Regions from separate parts of the Exiguobacterium sp. HSB13 genome, predicted to be linked through region 3. Evidence: riboswitches for the same ligand, from Rfam matches in the RefSeq annotation. Region 3 holds a riboswitch; each other region holds the start of a gene.

The links. A riboswitch is a leader RNA that binds a small molecule or an ion and turns the genes downstream of it on or off. The one in region 3 is predicted to bind lysine.
Region 1: another riboswitch for lysine. It lies ahead of ACZGCQ_RS14475 (Na+/H+ antiporter NhaC family protein); the one in region 3 lies ahead of ACZGCQ_RS15060 (aspartate kinase).
Region 2: another riboswitch for lysine. It lies ahead of ACZGCQ_RS12155 (amino acid permease); the one in region 3 lies ahead of ACZGCQ_RS15060 (aspartate kinase).

What each region holds. Positions count from the first base shown of each region.
Region 1 is NZ_JBUZOM010000003.1:174,431-182,698, reverse strand. Features, by position in the region: gene ACZGCQ_RS14485 (hypothetical protein) at 119-988, shown strand; gene htpG (molecular chaperone HtpG) at 1,072-2,934, shown strand; gene ACZGCQ_RS14475 (Na+/H+ antiporter NhaC family protein) at 3,000-4,583, opposite strand; lysine riboswitch at 4,695-4,873, opposite strand; gene ACZGCQ_RS14470 (uracil-DNA glycosylase family protein) at 4,967-5,704, opposite strand; gene ACZGCQ_RS14465 (heme oxygenase) at 5,829-6,149, opposite strand; gene ACZGCQ_RS14460 (class I SAM-dependent methyltransferase) at 6,239-6,898, shown strand; gene ACZGCQ_RS14455 (ABC transporter ATP-binding protein) at 6,911-7,792, shown strand; gene ACZGCQ_RS14450 (ABC transporter permease subunit) at 7,789-8,268, shown strand, end outside.
Region 2 is NZ_JBUZOM010000002.1:64,584-72,851, reverse strand. Features, by position in the region: gene ACZGCQ_RS12175 (DUF2252 domain-containing protein) at 1-346, opposite strand, end outside; gene msrA (peptide-methionine (S)-S-oxide reductase MsrA) at 414-1,361, opposite strand; gene ACZGCQ_RS12165 (hypothetical protein) at 1,431-1,613, opposite strand; gene ACZGCQ_RS12160 (solute:sodium symporter family transporter) at 1,674-3,434, opposite strand; gene ACZGCQ_RS12155 (amino acid permease) at 3,587-5,068, opposite strand; lysine riboswitch at 5,200-5,388, opposite strand; gene ACZGCQ_RS12150 (MarR family winged helix-turn-helix transcriptional regulator) at 5,554-6,009, shown strand; gene ACZGCQ_RS12145 (diguanylate cyclase domain-containing protein) at 6,147-7,238, shown strand; gene ACZGCQ_RS12140 (TetR/AcrR family transcriptional regulator) at 7,282-7,887, opposite strand; gene ACZGCQ_RS12135 (HlyD family secretion protein) at 8,080-8,268, shown strand, end outside.
Region 3 is NZ_JBUZOM010000004.1:38,862-47,129, reverse strand. Features, by position in the region: gene ACZGCQ_RS15065 (aspartate-semialdehyde dehydrogenase) at 1-423, opposite strand, end outside; gene ACZGCQ_RS15060 (aspartate kinase) at 437-1,636, opposite strand; lysine riboswitch at 1,749-1,926, opposite strand; gene argH (argininosuccinate lyase) at 1,997-3,367, opposite strand; gene ACZGCQ_RS15050 (argininosuccinate synthase) at 3,364-4,569, opposite strand; gene ACZGCQ_RS15045 (GNAT family N-acetyltransferase) at 4,688-5,116, opposite strand; gene ACZGCQ_RS15040 (alanyl-tRNA editing protein) at 5,113-6,261, opposite strand; gene phnF (phosphonate metabolism transcriptional regulator PhnF) at 6,390-7,124, shown strand; gene ACZGCQ_RS15030 (LCP family protein) at 7,181-8,268, opposite strand, start outside.

The DNA.
Region 1 (8,268 bases), on a different contig from region 3:
GTCGTATCGTTCACCTTATGAAACATTCCCGGAGAAATGGAGATTAAACCCATCGATGCGTCTAGTGTTAGTGGATAGGGGGTACATCTACAACAGCACAATCGCTGTAAAAAGGGAGATGAGAACGCTGACATCCGATCAATGGCAACTTGCCAAAAAATTATTACAAGAAGCCGTCCAGTACCAAATGACACTCGAGAAGAGTGCATTCGCAAGTGAATTGATCGATCAAACGACACCTGTCCTCTGGTTTGGTGATGCGACGCGTAGCAGTTGGGTGACAATCGCGACGAACCCATCCCGATCGCAATTTTTAGACCGAACAGGTGCATTACGATTTGACGAGACCGGTCCGCTCTTCATTCGTCCGAAATCGATGGCATGGGAGGCTTATCTACAGGAGGAAACGCTGACAGATTCGATTCGGCGATTTAACGATTATTTCAAACAACCGAACATTTACCGGACTTGGTTCGGTCGACCAGGTGGCGGTAAGCTCGAAGGATTCTTGAACGGACTCGGTGCGTCATTTTACGAGAAGACGCTTAATCCGGTCATTCACCTGGACTTTTTCCCGTTTCCGACACACCATTACATGGGAGCAATTAAAGAACGTGGAGTGTTGGAAGATAGTCCGTTCGGTCAAACATTTTTGTTACGCCTGCTCGAACTGTTTTCGATAAAAGGAATCATCCTACTCGGGAAGGAACATACGGAACGATTTGCGAAGCTAGAACCAGACATCGGTTGGACGATCTATCAACCGACGGATTATCCAGACGCGATTTTTCAAGTCAGCTTCTCATCACGATTTCAGGTACCCGTTGTCGGGCTCCACTTCAAACCAAGTGAGCAGTTTATCGGTCTCGGTAATCGAAAGGATGAGAACGGCGTCAGTCATGGCACCTATGGGTCAGCAGAGCACTTACGTCAAATTGGAAAGATTGTCTTTGAAAAAGTCGCGACATACAGTGAAAAAGGAGATTGACAGATATTTCGAACTCCCTAATAATAGGAGGTGAATTAGCACTCTATATGATCGAGTGCTAAAAAAAGGGAGGCAGAATGAGCATGGAAACGAAACAATTTAAGGCGGAATCAAAACGATTGCTGGAGATGATGATTCATTCCATCTATACGCATAAGGAGATTTTCCTGCGCGAATTGATCTCAAATGCAAGTGACGCCATGGATAAGATGTACTATAAAGCATTGACGGACGAGACGATTTCGTTCGAGAAGGAACACTACAAAATTACGATTGAACCAAATAAAGAAGCGCGACAGCTCATCATTCGGGATACGGGAATCGGAATGACGAAGGACGAACTAGAAGAGAATCTCGGTACGATCGCGAAGAGTGGATCGCTTGCCTTCAAGGCAGAGAACGAGGCACAAGATGGTCATGATATCATTGGTCAATTCGGTGTCGGATTCTATTCTGCATTCATGGTCGCAGACGTCGTCACCGTCGTTACGAAACCATTCGGCAGTGCAGTCGCTTATAAATGGGAGTCTCGTGGTGTCGAAGGCTATACGATCGAGGAAGTCGACAAAGAAACCGTCGGAACGGAGATTACGCTCCATATCAAGGCGAACGAGGAAGAGGAATCGTATGACGAATACCTCGAGACGTATCGTTTGCGCAGTATCATCAAAAAATACTCAGATTTCATCCGTTATCCGATCGAGATGAAGGAACTCGAGCGTCAGCCAATCGAAGGCAGTGATGAGACGGAAGAGATCGAAGTCGTCAAGACGATCAACAGTATGGTGCCAATCTGGCGGAAGAACAAACGGGAATTGACAGACGAGGACTATACGAACTTCTACCAAGAGAAGCGGTATGGTTTTGACACACCGGCAAAACATATTCATATCAGTGTCGATGGTGCCGTTCGTTATCAATCAATCTTATTCATTCCAGAGCAGGCACCGTACGATTATTATTCGAAGGAATTTGAAAAAGGTCTCGAGCTTTACGCGAATGGTGTCTTGATCATGGAAAAATGCAGTGACTTGTTGCCGGATCATTTCAGTTTCGTCAAAGGAATGGTCGACTCGGAGGACTTATCGCTCAACATCTCGCGTGAACTTCTACAACACGATCGTCAATTGAAGCTGATCGCGAAAAACATCCAAAGTAAGATCAAGACACAACTTGAAGCCCTCTTGCGTGAAGATCGCGCGAAGTACGAAACGTTCTATCAAGCGTTCGGACGTCAGCTGAAGTTCGGTATGTACAATGATTACGGCATGCACAAGGAACAGGTGCAGGACCTTATCCTCTTCTACTCGGCGAAGGAGAAGAAGTTGATTACACTCGCGGAATACGTCGCAGCAATGCCGGAAGATCAAGCGCATATCTACTACGCCGCTGGTGAGAGTACGAATCGTTTAGATAAATTACCACAATCCGAGCTCGTCCGTGATAAAGGATACGACATCTTGTACTTCACGGAAGAAATCGATGAGTTCGCGATTCAGATGCTCGTGACGTACAACGAGAAGACGTTCAAGTCGGTCACGAGCAGCGATTTAGGGATTGAAGCAGAAGAAGCGGAGACGACGGACGCACAAGCAGAGATGTTCCAAGCGATGCAGGAAGTGCTAAGTGGACAAGTCAAGGAAGTTAAGGCATCGACGCGGCTCAAATCGCATCCCGTCTGTTTTGCGACGGATGGCGCCGTCTCGATCGAGATGGAGAAAATCCTGAAGGCGATGCCGAATAACGAAGGGGTAGAAGCGGTCAAGATTCTTGAATTGAATCCGTCACACGCGGTATTCGACTCTCTTGAAACGGCGTATCAAAACGATCGTTCGAAATTCGAGCGCTATACCAAACTGATGTATCAACAAGCATTGCTTGTCGAAGGGCTTCCACTCGAGGATCCAGTAGCGTTTGCGAATGATGTGTGTTTACTGATGGTGTGAAACGAATAGATATAAAAAAGGCATTGGATGCGCGCATCCAATGCCTTTTTTCGTAAAATGCTACATTAATCGGTCTGTAAATCCGAAGCGGTTTCGCCTTTTTTCGAGAGAACGTTCAAGACGACGACGAAGAGTACGAATGTGACAAGAGCTCCGATGAAACCGAAGACCGAAGACTCCGTGAAACCGATGACTAAATAACCGACTGCCGCAGTGACGGCACCGACTAGCGCATATGGTAATTGTGTCGTAACGTGATCGATATGATGGGATCCAGCCCCTGTCGAACTGAGGATCGTCGTATCGGAAATCGGTGAACAATGGTCACCGAAGACAGATCCAGCAAGAACAGAAGCAAGCGTCGGTAACAAGAGTGAGGCATCGACAGCCATGACGAGATCCGCACCGATTGGCAACATGATCCCGAATGTGCCCCAACTTGTTCCTGTCGAGAATGCCATCAAGCCGGCAATCAAGAATAACAAGAACGGCAAGTACGAAGCAGAAATCGAGTTGCTGACGAAGCTTGCAAGATAGTCACCGGTTTTCATGTCACCGATGACAGCAATGATCGTCCAAGCGAATAACAGAATCACGACTGCTGGCCACATCGAACGCATACCAGCAACGATGCTTGCCCGGTAATCGCGACCCGGAATTTTCCGTCCGATCAGCATCAGGAAAGCAACGATTAAACTAATGACGACACCAGCGACAAGTGAGCGTGTGACGTCTGTCGATTCAAATGCTCCAATTAAAGTAAACGGGCGGTTGTCGGCTGCAAGTGCCTGGGCACCTGTTCCGAGTAATGCACTGATCGTAGCAATGACGAGCACGACGATCGGAACGACGAGATCCCGGACTTTTCCGTTCGTATGTTCGTTGACCTCTTTTGCCATCCCCATCGGTGTTCCTTTCGAGGCATCGAAGAGTTCACCTTTCGCGGCACGCATTTCGTGTTGCTTCATCGGTCCGACAGAGATGCCAGAGTAAGCAATGTAAAGTGTTAACAGAAGAGCGAAGATCGCATAGAAGTTCATTGGAACGATCATCATGAAGGCACTAAACGCTGAATAATCCGTAATCGAGTGGGTCGTTAAGATACCAGCAATGATGGAGATGATGAATGCGCCCCAACTCGAAAGCGGACTGATGACACAAACAGGCGCAGCTGTTGAGTCGATCAGATAGGCAAGTTTCGCTCGTGAGACACCGCGACGATCCGTTAACGGACGACTAACGTTTCCGACAGCAAGACTATTGAAGTAATCATCGATGAAAATCAAGATACCGAGTCCGAAGGCGACTAAGCGTGCACCACGCGCCGTTTTGACGTGCGTAGAAGCCCATTCACCGAAGGCACGAGCGCCACCTGATGTCTGAATGAGCGTGGAAAGGACGCCGAGCAATAACAAGAAGACAAGTAATAAGACGTTCCACTCGTTCAAGGCACCGTCCGCCCAAAACAGGCTGAAGATGTTCTTGCCGAGATAGGTTACCGTATCGATCGGATTAAAACGGTGGAGTAACAGGGCACCGACGAGAATGCCGACACCTAACGAAAGAACGACCTTTCGTGTAAAGATGGCTAATAAGATAGCTAGTAAAGCAGGTACAAGGGCAATGATGGAATCTGAATAGTTGACCATGAAAAATATCCTCCTCTTTAATAAATGGCTTAAAGATGAGACCCCGCGGCACAAAAAAAGCAAGGGCACCGGCAACAAAGCCGACACCCTCGCTGGATGCGTCTTTCTTAGCCGAATTGGAGCGCTCCATACAAGTACTATGTATGGCAATCGATCGGGTGTTTCCCGAATCGACCAACGACGATATGTTAGACACATACTGTCATTTCGGCGATGTCACCTTTCCTGTAGTCGTCTTCGTTGTCATCCTCGGACCAAGTACTGATTGAAATCGCGCCTCTACCTCATCGATAGAATAGTCATATTCTGTTCTTATGGACACTTTATCATGTATTTCAGAAGCGATTCAACCATATTTTCTGATAATTTAATACAAAAACGATTTATTCAGCAAAATGTTGAATGAGCTGTTTCATCAAATAGGCTTGATTTTCCTCGAATTGCTTTTTCCGATGACCATTTGCACCAGAGGGATGAGGGAATCCCGAAAGAAGCTGATGCTGTTCGATTCGTCCGTCATGAATCAACCCACGGACTTGTGTCTCGACGACACGACCGAGCGGAATCAATAGCGCCGGTTCGCGTAGCTGATTGATTTCAGCGACGAAGTGTTCTTCTGCATAATGTTTTAGCAAAGGACTACGGCTGATTTTCGGTTGATGACCCGAGTAATTCTTTTCGCGATAAAAGACGGGTTGCTTTAACAGCGACGTCGGTTGCAATAATTTTTGATGTTGATGAAATAAGCTAGCTGTCGTCTCAATTCCGAGCAATGCTGGAAGTTCGAGTGTATCAAGCATCTGAACGAGGTTACGTCGCATCGTTCCAGCAAAGCTTGCTGTATATTTGACGAGGCGTGCTGTCTCTTCTAATGAAACACCATGATGGAGGGCATCCGTCGCTTCTTCGAAAGCGATTCGCATCTGTTCAAAACCTGGTGTGATCCCGATAATAACGACTTTTGCTTCAGTATTGACGTATTCGCCAATCGGAGAGTAATAGACGGTCAGTTCGTTCTCCTGTTGCAATAAAAAATCGTCCGTCCATAATTCATCACGTCGTAACGTACGATCGTCAGGTAAGCTACGAATGGCTTGTTCAAATATAGTTAATGAATTCATGAAGGACCCTCTCTCTGTGTAATGGCACTATGATAACAAATAATACCATTTGAGACAATTCGACCCTTTCACTATTTTTGTAAAGGTATATAAAAAAGGACTCGAGACGAGTCCTTTTCGTGCATCATGCGCGTTCTTTAACCGAAGCGACTTCATAGGTCAGAATCTCGCTGCCGAGCATTGGCGATTCTCCAGCTTCACTACTCGCAGGTCGACTATGTGACGCTTTAAAATCGTCACTCTCCCGCCACGCTTGAAAACTCTTCATATCTTCCCAGTACATGTTGACGTTCATTTCATCGTGTTCTTCGATATTTTGCGTCAATAAGACCTCGACGCGGATGAATCCGTCCATCGTATCGAGTCCACTTGGACGCGTAAAACGAGGAGCGAGAGCTGCAGCCATCCCTTTTTTGACTTTAATCCGGTTCGTAACGACGATCATCATAAAATCCCCTTTCAAAAAACGAGTAACGTACTTCTTCAGTATAGTACGATGAGGGAAAGAATGCCGGAAAGAAGGAACAAAAGACGATGAATGAACAGGAATATGATCAACGATTACGAATCGAAACCATTGAGATGCAACACCTTTATGGTGTATTTAGTCACTACAATCGCTATGAACCGACGCCTTATGCGGCACTCGACGAATTATGCGAAACGTATTTGTTTCAAAAAGAGGACACTGTCATTGATTTCGGGTGTGGGAAAGGGCGTTTAAACTTTTACTTACATGACCGATTCGATTGTTCCGTCATCGGAATCGAGATGAACGGACAATTTTACGAGGACGCACTTCGGAATATGGCGAACTACCAAAGTCGACGGAAGCGGCGTTCCGGAAGTTTGCGATTTGAACAGACGTATGCCGAGCAGTATGCCATTCCGAATGAGGCGAATAAGTTTTATTTCTTCAATCCATTCTCTTCACAAATTTTCATGAAAGTGATCGATCACATTTTAAGTTCGGTCGAACGTTCCCCGCGTTCGGTTGATCTCATCTTGTATTACCCGACCGATGAATACCGGGAGTACTTGGAGCGCCATACCGTATTCGAGCAAATCGATGAGATTCGATTACGAGACTTCTACGAAAAAAATCATGACGAGCGGTTCGTCATCTATCGCTTTGATCCGAACAAACTGCTTCAAAACGGGTATCAATACAGTGATGAGAAAAATAGGGGATGAGGAGGTCGGACGATGATCCGTTTGGAGCATGTCACGAAAGAGTTTGCACCGGGGCGTGGAATATTCGATGTCAGTTTTACAGTTGATCCGGGTACGATATTCGGTTTCATCGGACCAAACGGATCTGGAAAATCAACGACACTCCGACATTTAATGGGACTACTGGCGGCGGATGCTGGAAAGGCGACGATCGGTGGTTTTGATTGCTGGAAGCAAAGTAAAGAAGTGAAGCAGTTGGTGGGTTACTTGCCGGGGGAGATTAGTTTACCTGGAGACATGACAGGAGCAGACATGCTCGATTTGATGCAACGACTACATGGTAGCGACCCGACACGGCGGCAACTGTTGTTGAAACGATTTCCGTTTGAGACGAAGACGAAAATCCGCAAGATGTCAAAAGGGATGAAACAAAAACTGGCACTAGTCGGTTGCTTTATGAAGGATGCATCGGTCTATCTACTCGATGAGCCAACCAGTGGACTTGATCCTTTGATGCAAGAGCGTTTTTTAGAGTGGATCGAACAGGAGAAGCATGCTGGAAAAGCGATTCTGATGAGTTCACACCACTTTCCGGAGATGGAAAAATCGTGCGATCGAGCGGCTTTAATCAAAGCAGGGCGCATCATCGTCGAATCGGATATTCATGAGTTGGTTCGATCGAGTCGAAAGACGTATACGATCGTCTTCCGAACGGAGGTGGAAGCAGCACAGTTCGCGATGCAAGTCGGTGTTGAACCGAAGCGGCTAGAAGTCAGTTTTCAAACGGACGAGACACTGAGCTTAAATCAGGCGATCGCTTATTTGACCCAGTATGATGTACGGCTGATTCGTCCGTCAGCAGATGATCTAGAACAGGTCTTCTTGCATTATTATGGAGAGGAGGAATCGTCGTGATAGTGCTGATCCGCTCTTTATTCAAGCAGGTCAGAAAGCCCGTGCTTGCTTATGCGATTGGAACGAGTCTCTACTTATTGATGCTTGCGTTGCTTTATCCATCGATGATGAAGACCGGTTTGCTAGAAGCGAAGCTAGAAGCGTTACCTCCGGAAGTCTTAAAAGCATTTCAATACGATAAGGTGACAGGATTCGATAATGTACTGGATCTGCTCGGTGGGAACTATTATGGACTGATTTTTCAAGTCATTGCGAGTCTATTCCTGCTCTCATTAGCAGCGCGCCTCGTTGCGCGACCGATCGACAACGGAGAGCTGATCGTCTATCTCGCAGCCCCGATCACACGGAATGCGTATACGTTTGCTGTCGCGATCGTCATGGGTATCGCAAGTATGGTTCTCGTAGGACTGAATGGACTTGTCTTGATGGTGGCTGACTGGTGGATGACAGATATTTCAATCAATGACGTCATCTTA
Region 2 (8,268 bases), on a different contig from region 3:
GAATCAAATCATATAAATAAGATCCTAAGTACCCTTCATCAAAGTCATTGACGTCGTAGATGATCTCTCCCTTCGCATTGCCATGGACACCGAAATTCTCAAAATGAAGATCGCCCTGAATCCACGTCGGTTTATCACGAGGCGTATCAAAACCAAGGGGGATTCGCGTCACGTCATAATAAAACAGATGCGAACTCCCACGGAAAAAACGAAACGGACTCAAGCTCATCTTGTCGTACTTTTCCTGACGTGCTTGCTTATCGAGCTGACGGATTTCGTGATCATAGAAATCAAGTACCTTCGCAATCGTCATTTGTCGAATCTCTTCATATACGGGTCGAAACATTCAATTCTCTCCCTTCCATTTGAAAAAAGAGCAGTCAAAACGAAATCGTTTGACTGCTCCTTACGTGTTACTCGAAATGTTTTTTATATTCCCCATATCCTGCTGAATCAAGCTCTTCAAGCGGAATAAATCGTAATGCTGCTGAGTTGATACAATAGCGAAGACCACCAAGTTCTGTCGGACCATCATCGAAGATATGACCAAGGTGACTATCCGCATTCGCAGAACGCACTTCCGTCCGCGTCATCCCGTGGCTCGTATCGAGTTCGACTTCCATCTTGTCTTCTGAGATGGGTTTAGCGAAGCTCGGCCAACCACAGTTTGACTGGAATTTATCTTTTGATGTGAAGAGTGGTGTGCCATCGACGATGTCGACATAAAGACCTGGACGTTCTTCATCCCAATATTCGTTACGGAAAGCGGGTTCTGTCCCGTTCTCTTGTGTGACTTTATACTGAATTGGTGTCAGACGCTCTTTCAGTTCTTTTTCCTTACCATGATCCTTCCACGCTTCCTTGATGAATTTCGCGCGACCTGAGCCGACACTATACATCTGATAACGGAACGGATTCTTTTTATAATAATCTTGGTGATATTCTTCGGCTGGCCAAAATGGCTTTTCTGGACGAATCTCTACCGCGACTGGGCGTGAGAAGCGTCCTGATGCGTCAAGCTCTGCTTTCGAACGTTCAGCTGCTTCACGCTGTGCTTCATCGACATAAAAGATAGCCGGTTGGTAAGATTCACCACGGTCATTGAATTGACCTCCGCCATCTGTCGGGTCGATTTGACGCCAGAAAATATCGAGTAATTCTTCGTACGTAATGATGGACGAATCGTACGTGACTTCAACCGCCTCCAAGTGACCTGTCGTTTCCGAACAGACCTCTTTATAAGTCGGGTTCTCTGTATGACCACCGGTATATCCTGAAATGACCTGCTCTACACCATCATATTTATGGAATGGCTTGACCATGCACCAGAAACAACCACCTGCAAATATTGCTTTTGCCATCTATCTTCCCCTCCTCTGTATGTCTCTATTTTACCGCGTTCAGAGAATGGACTCGACTTTCCTGCTCATTCAATCCTCTGGGTTCGCTTTTAGACGACGCATGACGAAGTAAATCGCCGCAAAGACAAGGAGAAGTCCTCCAAGCGAATACCAGATGTTATTCAAACGATAAATCATTTGGTACAAGGCAAGCGTCACAAGCAATAATGCGATCGGTAAGAAGGCACGCTTAAAGTGATACCAGTAATTCACGAAGATCGCCTCCTGTTTTTCTTTCATCTTACCCGATATGTCATGCCTTCTGCGAGAGGATTATTCGGCTTGACGATACTCTTCTTCGAGATAGGACCGGTACTTCGCTTCCCAGGCGTTTAGCGACACACGCCATAATACGATCGTTGCGATGACAAGTCCTAACGTAACCGGCCAGAACCAACTCGATACGATGCCTGCTGCCGAAGCCAGTCCGATCTTTGAAAACAGAACGTATGTCCAAATGATGGATGTGCATAATAAGATCGAGACCGGAATCGCGAACTTCCATGGAGTAAGCTCGACAGACTGTCGTCGATTGATTTTTCTTGACTGGACGGCCGGGTAACGATATCCCATGAATACCATGAACAGCACTTCAATCACGAGTAGAATACCGTACCCATGAATATAACTAATGCCATGATCCCAGCCGAACAGTTGTTTGAAACCGAAGACAAATAAGTAATACGCGAACACGTGAAAGACAATGACGATTTTCGCCGCAATCGCCGGAATTCGTTTCATGAAAATCCCCATTAATACGATGACGAGAATCGGAATGTTGAAAAACCCTGTGAATTGCCGGATCAAACTCCATAAGCCGTCCGGCGCGTACATCAAGAACGGTGCGATGACGAAAGAAATCAAGGCAACGATCGTTCCGAACCATTTACTGACACGAATCAAATGTTCATCACTCGCCTCTTTCGCAAACACCGGCTGATAGATATCGAGGACAAAAAGTGTTGCAATGCTGTTGAGAAGCGAGTTAAACGAACTGAAGACGGCTCCGAGTAAGACAGCTAAGAAAAATCCCATCAGCGAGACCGGTAGTAACTCCGTGATAAGTCGAGGGTATGATAAATCACCGCTTGTTAGTGTGTTCCCATACAAGTGATAGGCGATGATACCAGGAATCAGCATGAAGATCGGAACTAATAACTTCAAAAATCCTGTCATGAGGACGCCCTTCTGTCCTTCCTTCAAATCTTTTGCCCCGAGCACACGTTGAATGACATATTGATTGAGTGACCAATAAAATAAGTTCGCAAATAGGATGCCCGTGAAAATCGAAAAGAACGGAACGGCATCGGTTGAGCTTCCGATAGCATTCAGCTTCTCCGGTTGTACAGTCGCAATCGTCTTCATTCCTTGAAGCAAATTCCCGTCACCCAGCGCGATAAAGCCAAGCACCGGAACTAGGAATCCAACGAAGACAAGCCCAATCCCGTTCAAGGTATCGGAGACAGCCACCGCACGTAATCCTCCAAAAATTGCATAAATCGCTCCGATGATTCCAACGACCCAGACGACTAACCAAAGGGATTGCGTATAACTGAGACCAAATAATTCCGGAACATCGAATAGCTGCAAGACAGCAATCCCACCCGAATAAAGCATCGAAGGAATCGTGACGCACATGTATCCGAGTAAAAAGAGTAAGACTGTCATCCGGCGAACCGTCTCATCATACCGGTGACTTAAGTATTCCGGTAATGTCGAGATACCAAGTCCGAGAAACTTCGGGAGCAGATAGATGGCCATGATGATCGCAGCAAATCCCGCTGTGACTTCCCATGCCATACTCGACATATTCCCCATGAAGGATTGTCCATTCAGTCCAATCAACTGTTCTGCCGACAAATTCGTCAGTAGTAGCGAACCGGCAATGAAAACGCCACTTAGCCCTCGACCTGCTAAGAAGTATTCATCGACGCCTTGTGTTTTCCCACGCGTCAATCGATAGGATATGTAGGCAACGAGCAACATGAAAAACGCTGCAGAACCTAATGTGAAAAATAATTCAGATGTAGTCATGCGTCTTCCCCCCTATTCTTCATTCATGTTTTCTATTCTTGAATATGTATTCATTGATTCCTTTTTTATACTTTTCCAAAACTATATTTTAGAAAACGTTTTCATTTAAAGAAATAAAAAAACCACCTTCATTATAGAAGGTGGTTCACACATTACGATTGACGCGGATGTTCTGGGAAGTCCATCTCGTCATAACGAACGATCGACGTCCGGTTTTTGAATTTATGTCCTAACCAGAAGGCAAGGAATAATGGAATACCGACATACGTTGCGGCAATTCCGACCCAATCGATTTGATCCGCGAGGAATGCGGCATAGTTTTGACCGACGATGACAAGGAAACAAAGACCGAATGCGAACAGCGGACCGAATGGGAACGCTGGTGCAACATATGGTAAGTCTTTCAACGAGTGACCTTGTGCAAGGAATCCTTTACGGAAACGATAGTGACTGATTGCAATCCCGAGCCATGCGATGAAGCCTGTCATACCGGAAGCATTGAGTAACCACAAGTAGACTTGTCCACCAAACATCGATGTTAAGAAACAGAGCGCACCGACCGCACCTGTTGCGAGCAAGGCATTACGTGGTACACCGTTTTTCGATACTTTCGCAAATAACTTCGGTGCATCCCCTTGGCGAGCCAGTGTATACAGCATCCGAGTCGAAGCATACATACCTGAGTTTCCGGCAGATAGAACAGACGTCAAGATGACGGCATTCATGAGTGCTGCTGAGAACGCAAGACCTGCTTTTTCAAAGACGAGCGTAAACGGACTAACCGCGACGTCCGTGATGTCATTTGAAACCAAGTTCGGACTCGTATACGGAATGAGCATCCCAATGACGAAAATCGCGAAGACGTAGAAAAGTAAGATACGCCAGAAAACTTGTTTAACTGCTTTTGGAACGTTCTTTTTCGGATCTTCCGACTCACCCGCGGCAATCCCGACGAGTTCCGTTCCTTGGAAACTGAATCCGGCAACGAGGATGATTCCGATGACGGCAGGAATACCACCGACGAACGGTGCATCGCCAAGAGCAAAGTTTTTAAAGCCAACCGGTGGCTCTGATGTAAAGACACCGAAAATCATCGCAACACCGACGACTAAGAAAACGATGACGGTAACGACTTTGATCATGGCGAACCAATACTCAGCTTCCCCAAATCCTTTAACGGAGAAGTAGTTCAAGCCAATCATCAGTAAGAGGAACAAGGCACTGAAATAAAATCCAGGAACATCCGGGAACCAATACGTCATGACGATTTGTGCTGCGACGAGTTCGACTGCGATCGTAACTGCCCAGTTGTACCAATAGTTCCAGCCGAGCGCAAAGCCGAATGATGGATCGACGAATTTCGTTCCATATGTCGAAAAGGACCCAGCGACCGGCATGTATGCTGCCATTTCACCAAGACTTGTCATTAGGAAATAGACCATCAAACCAACGATTGCATACGATAGGAGTGCCCCACCTGGTCCTGCTGCTGCAACGGAAGCACCGGACGCAATGAAGAGTCCTGTTCCAATCGCTCCACCGATGGCGATCATCGACATGTGACGGGCTTGTAATCCACGTTTTAATCCTTCTGCTGTCGAATCTGTTGTTTGTTTCACATCTAGATTGTTCATTTCGTTCGCTTCTCTCTTTAATAAATTTTGAGAGGACACTTTTTGAATAAAAAAAACAAAAAGCGCCCTCATCTTCCAGATGGAAGATGAGAACGCAACATAATAAAATGGATGCGCCTCATTCTACCGTCGTGAAAGATAGCTCTCCACAAGTAGGTGATACCCGACTTGTGACAGTATTAGACCTATTTGATCTAATCCCAATCGATCATCTTCAAAGCGATGATTGATTTCGGCAATTCTTCCTTTCAGGTCACCTCATCTGTCGCTTGACGACATCCGTAACCGTACTCTTAAGAATTGCAACCTCCATCCCACTGGTTGAGTGAGAACTGAATTAAGTTAGTTATTACTACGCCATATTACACAAATCGCCACGAAATTGTCAATTGCCTTTTTCGAATATCGGGTAGTCGATGGTAAAAATCCGATATGTTTAGTACACTAAATGGTAGAAGTCCACTGAGAGAAAGGATGCTGCTTGCATGCCACAGGAACGTGATTTGCTAACTTATCGACTCGAAGAACAAATGCGTGTCATTCTTCGTACCCTGCGACGTGAACTTAACCGGCTATTTGAAGGAACGGCGACCCGGAGTGAATTTTTCATCTTACGAAGCCTTTCCGAAAATGGTCCTCAGCGCCCGACGCTTCTCGCGGAACAATTTGAGCTCGCGACGAGTCAAGTCACTGCTTTGACGGATAAGCTGTATAAACAAGGATATGTCACCCGAACACGTTCGACGGAAGATCGTCGTTCAATCGTCCTCGCTTTGACGGAGGACGGGGAACGTGCATTTCGGGATCTCGAAATCGTCCGGAAAAACTATTTACAAGATCGCTTCGGCACATTGACAGAAGAAGAGCTTGAAACGATGGTTCATGTCTTTGATAAAATTTTACAGACGATGGATGAGGATACACTTACTTCGTCTTCTTAAAAACGGTAGATTTCCTACCGTTTTTTCTATTTTATCTAAAGATTTCCCTCTGTCTAACCGTTATCTACTTGAGTATACTGGAAGTATATATATGGAAATCTGTTAGCTGGGGGAGTTGGGAGGATTTGTTGTCCATCATGAATCAATTCATCATTAACTTTTGTCTACTGTTCACAACGATTACTCTCTTGTTCTTACCGTTTCGGAATCAACCGCGTATTTCGCTGAATTCTAGCTGGGGCACACGTCTTATACTCGGCGCGGTCTCTGGTCTGATTGCGGTTTTATTGATGTTTAATGGGATCCAGATCGATGTCGCCCGTGTTGATTTACGTATCGTTCCCGTCGCCATTGCCATGATGATCGGTGGTTTCCCAAGCGCCATCGTCGCCGGTGTGATGATCATCGGGACACGTTACTTTTTAACACCTGTTGATCAAATGGAAGGTTTTTATCTATCTACGCTGATCATCGTCTTGTTCATCACGACGATCGGGATCATGCGTCGCTTCGTTCACATCTCGATGCGTCATTTTCAACTCATGGTATTGGTCGGTATTCTCTATTCGTTACCCGCCATCTACATTCTGACGCACAGCTGGTCGACATTCTTCAAAATCTCGATTGCTTACATCTTCTTTAATCTATTAGCTGGATTTGTTGCCTTTCGACTATTGGCAGAATTACGCCGCCACTTCGAAAACATCCAGTATCAGCAGAAACTTGCCATGACGGATGCTTTGACAGGGCTTGCCAATCGTCGTCGTCTTGATGACTCGCTTTCGCTTGTCGGTTCGACCGACCAAGGCTATTCGCTTGTACTCATCGATATCGATTTCTTCAAGCATGTCAATGATACATATGGTCATGATGCAGGCGATGATGTATTACGCCAACTCGGCATGACTCTCGCTTCCTTGACGCGTCCAGACGACCTCGTCGGACGGTACGGTGGTGAAGAATTTTTAATCATCTTACCAAGTACGTCAGCAAAAGAAGCGCAAAAAATCGCAGAACTAGCCCGGACGACAGTTGCACGTAACCTGTTCCCGACAGCAGATGTACCTGATCTACAAATCACGATTTCGCTTGGAATCGCGCATTCTAGTGGTTCTCATACGTCACTTGAAGCATTACAACAGGCAGATAAAGCGTTGTATTACTCAAAAGAGAGCGGACGGAATCGGAGTACGATCTACACGAAAGAACTTGCATTCCGACAAGCTTAACCTGACTGGACACTTCCGTAGGGAAGTGTCTTTTTTTACGTCTTCATTCCGGCTCTTTAGGAAAACCGATGCTTTCTACTGTTCCAAAGACGATCATCCGACTTAATTGTTCTGCCATATACTCTGATGAATACGGTCGACCGTTTCGTAACCAAGAAATCAACAATCCCAACTGTCCACCAATGACATAGTTTAATAATAAGTCCCGATCGACGAACGTAGCTTCTTCTGTGATTTGCGGTCGAAACACTAGTCGGTAATTCTCTTTCAACGTATCGAGAAAGCGCGAGATGAACGTTTTGATCGGTCCTTGAACAAGCATCGTCTGATAGAATAATTCATTTTCTTCGATATGAATGAACAACCGAGCAAAATAGCGACTCACCTGCTCGACTGTCGGAAAGGCAGTTCCTGTACCGGTGATCCGAATCGCTTGTTCAAGTGCCTTCATTTGCTCCTCAACGATTTGGTCAAGCAAATCATACTTATCCGTATAGTGTGCGTAGAAGGTCGAACGGTTTACACCGGCTCCATCCGTCAACATTTTGACCGTAATACTTGAGAAGCTGTGCGTCTTCAGTAAACGAAATAATTCCATTGTAATACGGTCACGTGACCGTTTTGGTCGAGGATCGCGGCTCTCATTCATCTATATTTCACTCCTTTTTCATCATCTTTTCATTAATGAATCCGTTATCATCTATTTTTCCGACATTTTGTCGGAAATTGTCGGTTGTTTGTTAGCTAACGATCCATATAATTAACTATATTAATTACTCCTCCCCCCAGAGGAGTACTTTTTTTGAATCGATTGTACACAAGAAAGGATGCAAACACACCCATGAGTATGAAAAAATTATTGATCATCAATATCGTGACACTCATCGTCTTGATTGGTGGTGGTGTCGTTGGATACTACTATTACGATCAAGCAACGAGCTACGTCAAAACAGACAATGCAAAAATCGATGGCAAAATGATAACGATTGCGAGTCCAAGCGCTGGTAAATTAACAGACTGGTCGGCAAAA
Region 3 (8,268 bases):
CTGGAGCGGCGCTAAAGCGACGACGGATTGAATCGTCGAACAGTTCGGATTTGCGATTAAGCGATCCGTTGCTTGAATCGCTTGCGGATTGACTTCTGGCACGACGAGTGGAATCGTCTCCTGCATCCGGAAGGCACTTGAATTATCAACGACGAGCGTTCCGTTTTCAGCTAGTAACGGGGCATATTGCTCACTGATCGTTCCGCCCGCTGCGAACAACGCGACATCGATTCCGTCTTCCGTGATGTTTGGTGTCAGTGCTTGGATCGTGATGTCTTCTCCCTTGAACTGTACCGTGTTCCCTGCTGAACGAGCAGAAGCGTAAGCGGACAGGCGGCTGACCGGGAAATCCAGTTCTGCAAGTACTTGTAACATTTTTTGACCGACGGCGCCGGTTGCTCCAATGACGGCTACATGATACATGCTGTTTTCCTCCTTATAATTCGAACGCGTTGGCAATCGCTGCAACCGTCCGTTCAATGTCTGCTTGTGCAATCGTGTACGAGATGCTGATTTCTGATGTCGTGACTTGATAGAACGGGATGTTCTCCGCTCGGAAGATTGCGAACAACTTCGAGGCAACACCCGTCGCATCCCGCATCCCGATTCCGACGACAGATAACTTCGCGTGCTGATTGTGGCGATCGACCTTGACTGTCGTGAAACGATCCATGATGTCTTTCAATGCTTCATCGAGGAACTCTTCCTCATCGAGTGGACATGAGAACGATAAGAAGATGTCACTGTCGAACGTCGTTTGACTGATCATGTCGATGTTGACGTGGCGGTTCGATAAGAGTTCGAAGATATCGGCTACTGCTGCGTTCGTTTGCGGTACGTGTTTGATTGATACCGTCAAGACGTTCTTCGTGACACTGACACTCGTGACCGCTTTTTGTTCCATTGTTTCCGTCGCTTCCATGATCCATGTTCCCCTTTTCGATTCAAGTGTTTTCCCGACGAAGATGTGTACGCCGTATTTTTTTCCTAGTTCAACACTCCGCATTTCCATGACCTTCGACCCGAGGGCGCTCATCTCCATCATCTCATCATATGAGATGTGCGGAATCGGTTGAGCAGCAGCATGGATTCGTGGATCAGCTGTATAGACACCGTCGACATCCGTGTAGATTTCACACCGTTTATCAAGGACTGCCGCAAGCGCAACAGCCGTCGTATCCGATCCACCACGTCCGAGCGTCGTGACATCACCGAGTTCGTTGACCCCTTGGAATCCGGCGACGATGACGACATCGTACGTTTCAAGTTTTTGCCGTAACAGATTTCCATCAATCTGTTTGATCTTACTTTTCGTATGCAATCCCATCGTACTGATTCCCGCTTGTGCGCCTGTTTGCGATAACGCTTTGACGCCGAGTGAGTTGAGAGCGATGCTGAGTAATGAAATCGTCTGTTCTTCTCCGATGGCAAGCAGACGATCGAGTTCTCGGCGCTCGGGGCGATCCGTGATGGCTTGCGCCTGAGCGATCAAAGAATCTGTCATCTTGCCCATCGCTGAAACGACGACGACAAGTTTTTCACCTTCGGCTGCGCGACTCTTCAAATAATTCGCAATAGACTGAATCTGTTCGACAGTCGCAACCGAGCTTCCACCAAATTTAAGTACAGTTGTCACAATCCTATCTCCTTTGTCCCGATACAGAAAAAAACGACGGGCCGGTAGGAGCGTTCCTACGGCCCGTCGTTATCACGATCGGACAAACGAAGACAAAGTCATTCGTTCTTTTACGTAAGATAGCGCTCCGAAACATCGGTTTCGGCAGTACAACGGATCTTAACCGTTGTACCAGCAAATGAGAAGAAGCATCTTCTCGTTCACTTCGGCGGACTTCCCCTTTCACATCATTCGGCATGCTTGCCTTCAAGAATGATGCTACTCATGTCATCCGCGCCTCTATCTGTCGGTTGTTAGTTACAGTTATAGCAGACATCTTTTGTTAAATCCAGTCATTTGACTGATTTTTTTCAAAATCCGTCAATTCGCAAGATGCTGTTTCGCGAGTTCAAGTTGCTCCGACACGGCAGCAAACCCTGTACCGCCGTAGCTTGTCCGGCGTGCCACTGCTTGAACCGGATCGAGGAGCGGATAGACGTCTTCCGTGATGTCAGGATGGAACATTTGATACGTCTCAAGGTTCAAATCCTTCAGGAAACAACCGTTCTGCACACAGTAAAGGACGGCTTTGCCGACGATTTCATGTGCTTCCCGGAATGGTATGCCTTTCGTCACAAGGTAGTCTGCGAGTTCCGTTGCGTTCGAGAAGTCTTGCATTGTCGCCTTCTTGAGCGCTTCGGTCTTAAACGTCGCAGATTCAATCATTCCGGTGAAGATTTGAACGGATTGGAGAACGGTATCGGCTGTATCGAAGACCCCTTCCTTATCCTCTTGCATGTCTTTATTGTAAGCGAGTGGTAATGCCTTCATCGTCGTCAAGAAGCCCATCAGGTTGCCGTAGACGCGCCCCGTTTTCCCACGAATCAATTCAGCGAAATCAGGATTTTTCTTCTGTGGCATCATGCTCGATCCTGTCGAGAAAGCATCCGACAACTCGATGAAGCTGAATTCCTGCGATGCCCAGATGATGATTTCTTCACAAAAACGCGAGAGATGCATCATGACGGTCGAAGCGATCCCGAGGTATTCGATGACAAAGTCACGGTCCGAGACAGCGTCTAGACTGTTCGGATAGACCGACTCAAAACCGAGCAACTCGGCAGACCGGAAACGATCAATCGGGAACGTCGTCCCCGCGAGCGCCCCTGCCCCGAGCGGTGATTTCCGGATCCGCTTTTGATTATCCGTCAACCGTTCGACATCGCGTTCGAACATCCAGAAATAAGCGAGCAAATGATGCGCAAGCGAGATCGGTTGTGCTCGTTGCAAATGCGTATACCCTGGCATGACCGTCTCGATATGTTGCTCCGCTTGTTCCGTGATGACCGATTGGAGCTCGCGTAATGCCGTCGTCAACGCTGCGACATGTTGCTCCATCCATAGATGTAAATCGGTTGCGACTTGGTCGTTTCGACTCCGTGCCGTATGCAGTTTTCCTGCGACCGGACCGATCTGTTCCGTCAACAAACGCTCAAGGTTCATATGAATGTCCTCGTCCGCTAACGTGTAGGAATGGTCTGCTAACGTCGTTTCCAGTTGCTTCAGTCCTTGCTCGATTTGTGTCCACTCGTCTTGAGCGAGGATCCCTTGTTCAAATAGCATCTGCGCGTGTGCGAGACTGCCTTTTAAATCAACGCTCGCTAATTTTTGATCGAACGTGATCGATGCTCCGAAGGCTTCCGCTTGAGCGGAAGCACTTTCCGTAAAACGTCCACCCCAGAGTTTGGTCATTTCGTTACACCCGCCTGACGATGTACGCTCGCATGCGTCGAAACGGCAAGTCCGTGTAATTTGATGAAGCCTTTTGCTGCTTCATGATCGAACGCGTCTTCTTTCGTGTACGTCGCAAGTTTCTCATCGTAGAGTGAGACAGCGGACTGACGACCTGTCACGGTTGCGTTTCCTTTGAACAGTTTAACGCGAACTTCTCCTGTGACGTCCTGTTGTGTTGCCGTCAAGAAAGCTTTCAAGCCTCTCGTTAATGGTGCGTGGAAGAGACCGTTGTAGATCGTTTCTGCATATTGTTTACTGAGTAGTGGTTTGAAATGCGCGACGTCCTTCGTCAACGTAATCGTCTCGAGTGCAGCGTGCGCTTTGAGTAAAACCGTTGCTCCTGGGCACTCATAGACTTCCCGCGATTTGATACCGACGAGACGGTTCTCGACGTGGTCGATCCGTCCGACCCCATGTGCACCAGCGATGATGTTCAGTTCCGTGATCAGTTTCGCCAGTGGATATGTCGTTCCGTTGATCGAGACCGGAACACCTGCTTCAAAGCCAATGATGACTTCTTCTGCCTGATCCGGAGCGTCTTCTGGCGCTACTGTCAACGCGTAAGCGTCTTGCGGTGGCTCTGTCCAAGGGTTTTCTAGGACGCCACACTCGTTACTCCGTCCCCAGAGGTTCATGTCGATTGAGTATGGGCTATCGAGGTTGATCGGAATCGGCACATTGTTTTCTTTCGCATAGGCGATTTCTTCTTCCCGTGACCATTTCCACTCCCGAACCGGTGCAATGACTTCGAGTGACGGATCAAGCGCTGCGACAGAAACCTCAAACCGGACTTGGTCGTTCCCTTTTCCGGTACATCCGTGCGCGACAGCCGTTGCACCGTGTTGATGCGCGACTTCGACGAGCTTTTCTGCGATCAACGGACGTGAAAGCGCTGAAATCAATGGATAGGCATTTTCGTAATGAGCGCCATATTGAAGTGCTGGCAAGACGAAGTCTTGTGCGAATTCTTCTTTAACATCGAGGACGATCGATTCGATCGCACCGACGAGGAGTGCTTTTTCTTTAATGACGGATAAATCTTTTCCTTCTCCGACATCCATGCATAAGGCAATGACGTCATAGTCCTTGCTCAACCATTTGATGGCTACCGATGTATCAAGTCCCCCAGAGTACGCTAAGATCAATTTTTGTTTCGACATGTATAATTCCCTCCTGGTTTTAAATTCATCTGTATGTATAAAAATTCATTATGAATTATATATATACATAGAAAACAAAAAAAAGAAACCCTTTTTGCAGGATTTCTTTCAAAATGACTTACATTTTCTTTTCCATCGTCCGGTGCGGGATGCCCGCATCGTCGAATTCATCGGAGACGATCGTATATCCAAGTCCTTGATAAAACGGGATGGCTTGAACTTGTGCACCGAGTGTCAGCAGTTGTTTCCCTTCACGCCGCGCGACTCGCTCCATCGCCTGCATCAGCTCGCCACCGTATCCTTTTCCTCGCGCTGTTGCTAGCGTCGCCACACGTTCAACTTTCATCCGTTGGTCGTCATATGGACGTGTGCGCCCTGTTGCGACCGGGCGATTCTGCTCATCGAGAACAAGCAGATGAATCGCTGTCTCATCATGTGTATCGTATTCAAGATGACGTGGTACGCCTTGCTCCTCGACGAAGACACGCTCCCGGATCATCCGGACGGCTTGATGTTGTTCTGCTGTACGTACTTGAATGACTGTCATGACTGATATTCCTCCCGTAATCGATCGACATATGCCATCGCATCATCCCGATTCGTAAATTGTGCCTGTGCCTGAACCGCACTTCCTCCGCCTCGCCCATTGAATGCTTGGACATGTGCTTTAGCGAATTTCCCGAGATGGGGTTCACCTGGACTACTCATCAGCAGCTTGTTCGTTGTCGCATTCCAAACGACGCCGACGCGCCCTGCTTCTTGAATCGCTTTAGCGAGTTGCTCGGAAACCTTGATCTCTTCCTCCAGATGTTCAAATACAAGAATGCCTTCTTGTTGTTCCAAAGCGTGAGCGAGTGTGAATGTTGCGAGTTGTCCCTGAACGTGTTCGACTTGTTTCGTTAAGCGCTTCTGCTCTTCTTGTAACGTTTGGACGGCTTCTAGGATTTGAACTGGTTTGACTGATAAAGCTTGCGCCGCTTCCCGTAAGGCTCGTCGTTCTGCCTGAACGAGTTGGTATGCCCGTTCCTTCGCGACATAGGACAGACGAATGTTTCCACGAATCCGCTCGACTCCGGTAAAGAGAATCGACTCGAGCTGTGCCGTCGAATCAAGATGCGTCCCACCACAGGCACTATAATCGAGTGTGCCGATTTGAACGACACGAATTCGTCCTTCGACTTGTGGTGTTTTTCGTAATGGTAAGCGTAGCGCTTCCACCTCGTCATATTCGGTTGCCGTAATCGGTAATCCTTGTTCAATCACCTGCCGTAATCGTCGATCCAACTGTTCTTGTTGCATAGTTGTCCATTCAGGTGTCTCGATATCAAGCGTCGAGACCTCACTTCCCGTCCGAAAACTGAGTGTCTTGATATTTGATTCATCTTGTAGGATCGCAGAGATGACATGTTGTGCCGTATGTTGCGCCGCATGATCGATCCGGACTGCGTCATCTACGATACCGGTGACATCACCTGTGAGCGGCGTCGCCAGTTGGTGCCAGACGACACCGTCTTCGATTTGAACGTCAAGGACCGGTTGGTCGTTCAATGTTCCACGATCCGCTGGCTGTCCACCGCTCTCCGGATAGAAATAACTTTTCTCTAAAGCAACCCAATAGCCGTCTACTTGTTTTGTCGTGCGAATGGATGTCTGAAAGGTTCGGACATCGGATTCTATTTGTTCGGGGCGCATGCCTCGACCACCTTTCTCTGTCAGTTTCACTCTGTATTATGCCATATTTCATCCAGAATCGTTTGTCGGCTTGCCTTTTTCCTAGTACACTAGACGAAAGACTACCGATCGCGAAGGGACGAAATGCCGTGATTCAGCATATCAATAAAAATTCACCACTCCCCATCTACTATCAAATCGAAGCTGCCTTAAAACAACAAATTGAAAGCGGTGTTCTTCAACCTGGCGATTTGATCCCGTCCGAGCGCGAATTTGCGGAAGCGCATCAAATCAGCCGAATGACGGTCCGCCAAGCCATTTCAAACTTGGTCAACGCCGGTTACTTGATTCGTCAAAAAGGACGAGGAACATTCGTCGCGAATAAAAAAATCGTCATGCAACTGTCTGGCTTGACGAGTTTCTCGGAAGAGATGGAACATCTTGGGCTAGAACCGACGAGTGCGCTTCTCTCCTATCAAATCATCGACGCGTCGATGACGATCGCAAACAAGCTTCGGATTCGCGAAGGCGCATCCGTATATGAATTGAAACGTTTACGAATCGCAGATGAGCAAGCGCTTGCTCTTGAAACGGTCTACATCCCGGAACAACTCCTACCTGGACTCGATCAAGACGTTGCGACCGCATCGCTCTATGCATTTGCAGAAGCGAGCGGATTAAATCTTGGACGTGCGAGTCAAACGTTCGAATCACGTCTTGCAACGAAGGAAGAGGCGGGCCATCTTGGTCTATCGACCGCTTCGCCTGTCTTATCTGTCGAGCAACTGACGTACCTGACAACAGAGCAACCGTTTGAATACGTCATCTCCGCTTACCGCGGCGACCGCTATACCTTCACCGTTGAAATGGAACGCCAACGCTAAAAATCCCCTTGTATCGTCGTACAGTGACGATGATACAAGGGGATTTTTAGTGTGTCTTACTGTGCAGGGACGGCTTCTGTCTCTGTCACTGGTTCTTCTGTCGTACTTTGTGCCGGGTCTGTCTCTTCCTTGATCGGTTCGACTTCTTGACCTTGCATCGCTTTTGCTAAATTACTTTTCACTTGCTCCAATTGATTCGGATCGAGATGATATTCCCATTTCCCGCTAATACCGATGTAGCCTTCTCCAGCGAGTTGGTACTCCGTCGTATTACGTAACGCTGCCGTGAAATCTGCTAAGCGTGTATAATCGTTCGGACCTAAGTTCGTTTCGACGTTATCACCGACAGCATCCAAAATATCACGGTATGCACTGAGGGAACGGAAACTTGCCGCTTCTTTGGCGACCGCTTGAATGACTTGCATCTGTTTTTGACCGCGTCCGATATCACCGAGCGGATCATCATGACGGTTCCGGACGTAAGCAAGTGCTTGCTCTCCTGTTAAATGTTGCATCCCTTTATCAACAGTGACAGTACCGGCTTTACGTTTTGAATCTTGCTCTTTGAACGCATATCGTACATCGATGTCGACGCCGTCCAATGCATCGATCAATTGAACGAATCCTTGGAAATTAACTTTAACGACATGGTCGATTTGAATACCGAGCAGGTTTTCTGTCGTTTCACGCGCTAATTTAATCCCATTATAGGAATTCGATTTATCCATCGAACCGAAGTAATGGGCATGGGTGATTTTATCTTGCTCAACACCTGTCTTACCATAAGGTACATCGTATTTCGAATAATCGATGTTCACGAGTGAATCACGCGGAATACTCGTCAACACTAATTGTTCCGTTTTTTTATTTAAGATTCCGACGATCATGACATCTGATCGTGCCGGTTCATTTCGTTCTTTACTTTTTTTCGTTTCATCCGTTCCAAGAATCAAGAACGATTCAGACGGGACATCATCATATTTAGAGCTCACCTTCGAGCCGGGAATGTTAATCTGCGTCTTTGCCAATGTTTCTTGCGTTTTAATAAAAACAGCTCCAGCATATCCAGAACCGATGATTGTGACAAGCAGGACGAGTGCAGCGATGACTTTCATGAACATCTTGCCAGCACTTGGCTGTTTCT